2 regions of the Levilactobacillus sp. LN180102 genome follow, and region 2 is predicted to be linked to the other one. Evidence: predicted binding sites of a transcription regulator. Region 2 holds the regulator's gene; the other holds the start of a gene.
The links. The regulator NrdR, encoded in region 2, represses ribonucleotide reductase genes. The targets are predictions, from matches to a motif close to ACACNATATATNGTGT.
Positions count from the first base shown of each region.

Region 1: the regulator NrdR is predicted to act here: its motif matches at 1,220-1,235, upstream of ACP4IT_RS03225 (deoxynucleoside kinase).

Region 1 covers NZ_JBNIIX010000003.1:157,680-159,886, reverse strand. The annotation lists gene serS (serine--tRNA ligase) at 1-252, opposite strand, end outside; gene ACP4IT_RS03225 (deoxynucleoside kinase) at 535-1,167, opposite strand; gene ACP4IT_RS03220 (amino acid permease) at 1,374-2,207, opposite strand, start outside.
Region 2 covers NZ_JBNIIX010000001.1:233,845-236,051, reverse strand. The annotation lists gene mutM (bifunctional DNA-formamidopyrimidine glycosylase/DNA-(apurinic or apyrimidinic site) lyase) at 1-345, shown strand, start outside; gene coaE (dephospho-CoA kinase) at 338-967, shown strand; gene nrdR (transcriptional regulator NrdR) at 967-1,467, shown strand; gene ACP4IT_RS01270 (replication initiation and membrane attachment family protein) at 1,471-2,207, shown strand, end outside.

The DNA.
Region 1 (2,207 bases), on a different contig from region 2:
TTTGATATCAGCACTCACCTGACGCATTTCCTTAATCTTGTCGTCAGCATCTTCTTTATTCCGCTTCAATTGTGAAATTTCATCAGACACCGTGTTTCGTTGGGCTTTCATCGTTTCACTCTTAACAATTAGTTCCCGACGTTTGGCATCAAGTTCCAATAGTGCATCAATATCAGCTGGGTCAACGCCTCGAGTTGCCAACTTTTCTTTGATGAAGTCTGGTTCTTGGCGAATCAACTTTAAATCTAACATCTGAAATAACTCCTCTCTAATTTGCGGATGATACAAAAAAGGTCTCCGTCACATGGGACGAAGACCTTCGCGGTACCACCCAAGTTCGTCATTGCACGCAATGACACCCTTGAACATGATAACGGTCTGCACCGTGCGGCATTACCCGCCCACTTTTTTAGTGCTGGAATTTTCGACGTTGCGGCTTTCAGCTTTCCCCGCTTCTCTGGCCGTCTACTGGATAGGCACCTCGTGTTTATTAATTGACGTTATCATACCGCATTTTGGTAACAAAGACAACGACTAAAGTGAAGCAATCTTTTCGTCAATCAGGTGTAAGACCTGTTGCCGGGCTGCTGGATCCTCTACGAAGTCTAATTGGTCGCCATCAATTTGCATCTTAGGTGACTTATCATAGGCGTTATACCAATCAACGTATCGTTGATCCAATTGTTGGTAATATTCATACAGACTCGGATCATGATCGATCTGTTCAAAAGAACGACCCCGCTTCTTAATCCGTTCTAACATCGTTTCAAACGAAATATTGATATGGATCAACAAGTCTGGGTTCTTTTTATGCGTCGCTTCTGGCAATTCCTGCATCATATTGGCCAGCAAGGAGTCATAGATATCAACTTCCGTAGACGTTGCTCGACCCAGGTCAGCGTTCAAGTGAAACAACAAGGAGTCCTCGAAGATCGACCGATCCAAAACTGTCTCATCATCCGCATTGGCTGCCTTAATGCTATCCAACCGCTTGTTAAGAAAGTAAATTTGTAATAGAAAGGCATACTTCTGAGGGTTCTGGTAGAACAGTGGCAAGATTTTGTTGTCATCCACTGATTCATAAAAGGCTGGTTTGTGTAAATGTTCGGCTAACAACGTAGTTAGACTCGTTTTGCCGGCTCCGATAGTTCCCGATAATACAAGCATGCAATCTCTCTCCTTTAAATAACGACGCGCCGATTTCTCGGCCAAAATTTCAACACCACATATTGTACCAACCTACTTCGTAAAAGACAATATATCGTGGCCATTTTTTCATTACCCAATTCATTAAAAACGGCACCTCGTAGGCCATAAGCCTAACGAGACGCCGTTAATATTATTTCATTTTATCTGCCCACGCATTATTATTCTTAATCTTTAGTTGACGATTCCTTTAAAGTTCCGTCCTTATGAACGGGTGACACATCAACCTGATCCAATGGAATCAGCTTAGTGTGCTTCTTAAACTTGTAGCCCAAGTACAGTACCAAAACCAATGGTACGCTGATGTAAGTTACCAGTACTTGTTCCCAATGACCCGAGAAGAATGATTGTGGGTCCTGACCGACAATCACGGCCACACACAGGATCAACGCCAGAATTGGTCCAATTGGGAACCACTTTGCGTGATAGCTCAGTTCAGACAACTTATGGCCTTGCTTCATGAATGCGCGGCGGAAACGGAAGTGCGATAAGGCAATCCCGAACCATGCAATAAACCCAGTCAACCCACTTGCAGCCACCAACCACAGATAAATCTGTGGACCGGCAATACTACTGATAAAAGTCAAAGCCGCAACAATGGTTGTGGCAAATAGTGCCGGGTAAGGAATTCCATTCTTTCCTGTCCGTTCAAACAACTTCGGTGCATAACCTTCCTTAGACAAGGAATACAGCATCCGAGTTGAAGCATACATCCCCGAATTAGCGGCTGAAAGCACTGAGGTCAAAATGACCGCGTTCATAACACCCGCAGCGGCTGCCAAACCAGCCCGCTGGAAAACTAATGTAAAGGGACTAATGGCAACATCACTCGCAGAAGAACCGAGTAAGTCAGGGCTGGTGTAAGGCAAAACGGCGGCAATAACAAAGATAGCTAAAATGTAGAATAGAATAATCCGCCAGAATACCTGATTAATCGCCTTAGGCACACTGTGAGCTGGGTCTTTTGACTCGCCAGCTGTGATTCCTACCAGTTCAGTTCC
Region 2 (2,207 bases):
GGGAATATCTATGCAGACGAGGTCCTGTGGTTATCTAAGATTAATCCACTAACGCCAGTAGATACGTTAACGCCGTCTCAATTGTCGGAGCTACGCCAAAATATTATTGATGAGATGGCTTTAGCCATTGGGGGGCATGGCACGACAGTCCATTCATTTTCGACAGCGTTTGGTGAGGCTGGTCAGTTTCAAAATCAGTTGCATGTCTATGGCCGAGAAGGTGAACCGTGCGAACGGTGTGGAACAGAATTGGTTAAGATTAAGGTGGCCCAGCGTGGCACGCATTTCTGCCCGCACTGCCAGCCATTACCACCAGAAGCAAAGGTGGCGTTGATTCATGACTGAGGTATGGGGATTAACGGGCGGCATTGCCACGGGGAAGTCGACGGTTAGCGCGTGGTTACGCGCAGCCGGGGTACCGGTGATTGACGCCGACCAGATTGCGCGACAAGTTGTTGCACCGGGAACCGCGGGGCTTAAACAAGTTGTAACGACTTTTGGGGCAGACTATTTACGTGATGGTCAGCTAGATCGCAAGAAGTTGGGCCAGTGGGTCTTTTCGCGACCGGCCGAGCTTAAGCGTTTAGAAGCGATTACAACACCGTTAATTCGTGCTGAAATTAGCCGACAAGTCGCGAATTACCGTCAGCAAGCCGTTCCAGTCGTGGTTATTGATGCACCAACGCTATTTGAAGCTGGCTATGCGACGACCTTGGTTGATCGGATTATGGTTGTTGCAACAGATGCGCCGACACAAAAGGCCCGGTTAATGGCGCGGGATAACTTATCGGCTAGCGATGCGCAAAATCGGATTGATCGGCAATGGCCAATCGACCAAAAGATCGCACAGGCTGATGTGGTGATTGATAATGGACGGACAATTGCCGAAACACGGCAACAAGTGGTAAAATGGCTTGACATGAATAACTTTGGAACAAGTAACCATTTAAAACGAGGTGACCAGTAATGCAGTGTCCACACTGTCATCATAATGGATCGCGGGTCGTGGACAGTCGGCCCACAGACGACGGTCGTGTTATTCGCCGTCGTCGTGAGTGTGAGAGCTGCGGCTTTCGGTTCACGACGTTTGAGCGAGTTGAAGTCACACCGCTGTTAGTAATTAAGAAGAACGGAACGCGTGAAGAATTCAATCGTGAAAAAGTTCTGCGTGGTATTATTCGCTCTGCCGAGAAACGACCGGTGGGGATGGATGTCATGACGCAGATTGTTGATGAAGTTGAGAATAAGATTAGGGCGCTAGGTGTTAGTGAAATCTCTAGCCAACTGATTGGTGAATATGTGATGAATCGATTAGTCGATGTTGATGAGATCGCTTATATCCGTTTTGCCAGTGTCTACCGGCAGTTTAAGGATACCGGTGTTTTCTTCAATGAATTAAAAGATATGCTTGATAAAGATAAATTGAAAGCCAAAAAAGAAACAAATGGGAAAAGCGAGGCGAAGTAAGGCATGGAGGATTCCTGGCACCAATTGCAGCCAAAGACCAGTTTTTTGGTTCGATTGGCCGACCGGCTGACCGATCAGAGTTGGCAAACGCTAACGCAGCTGTATCAGCCGATCATCGGACCGAGTGCCGCGGGGCTCTACTCGGCCCTTTTTTGGCTACCCAAGACGGGACAGTATCACCGGCACGCGACATTGTTGGCGATATTGGGGATGGATTTGGCACACCTATATGACGCGCGTTTACGGTTAGAAGCAACCGGACTGTTAACCACGACGGTGTCCACCAAAGATGATTTGACGAGTTTTAATTATGATTTGCACGCACCGTTACTCCCCGCAGCCTTTTTTAAAGACGACCTCTTAAGCGTTCAACTGTTGGGGGTTGTGGGTGAGGATCTTTATCAATCACTGGTCCGTGTCAATACGTCGACCACTGAACGGTCAACTGATGAAGAAAACATTACGAAGAACTTTTTAGAAGTCTTTCATGTGGATGGTCAGGAGCTCGCGGAACTACCAACAGCGATAACAGCAGGTCGTCAGCACTTAGATGCTGAAACACAAGCGACGGCACCGGCATTGCAGGCGACACCAGCGGACTTTGATTTTAAATTACTAGGAGAAATTTTAGAGCATTCATTTATTGATACGCGGGCCTTGCGAAGTGAGCGTCAGTTATTATTAACGGAGCATGCCACCTATGGTTTGGATGAAGTGACGATGGCCCGCTATATTGGCGA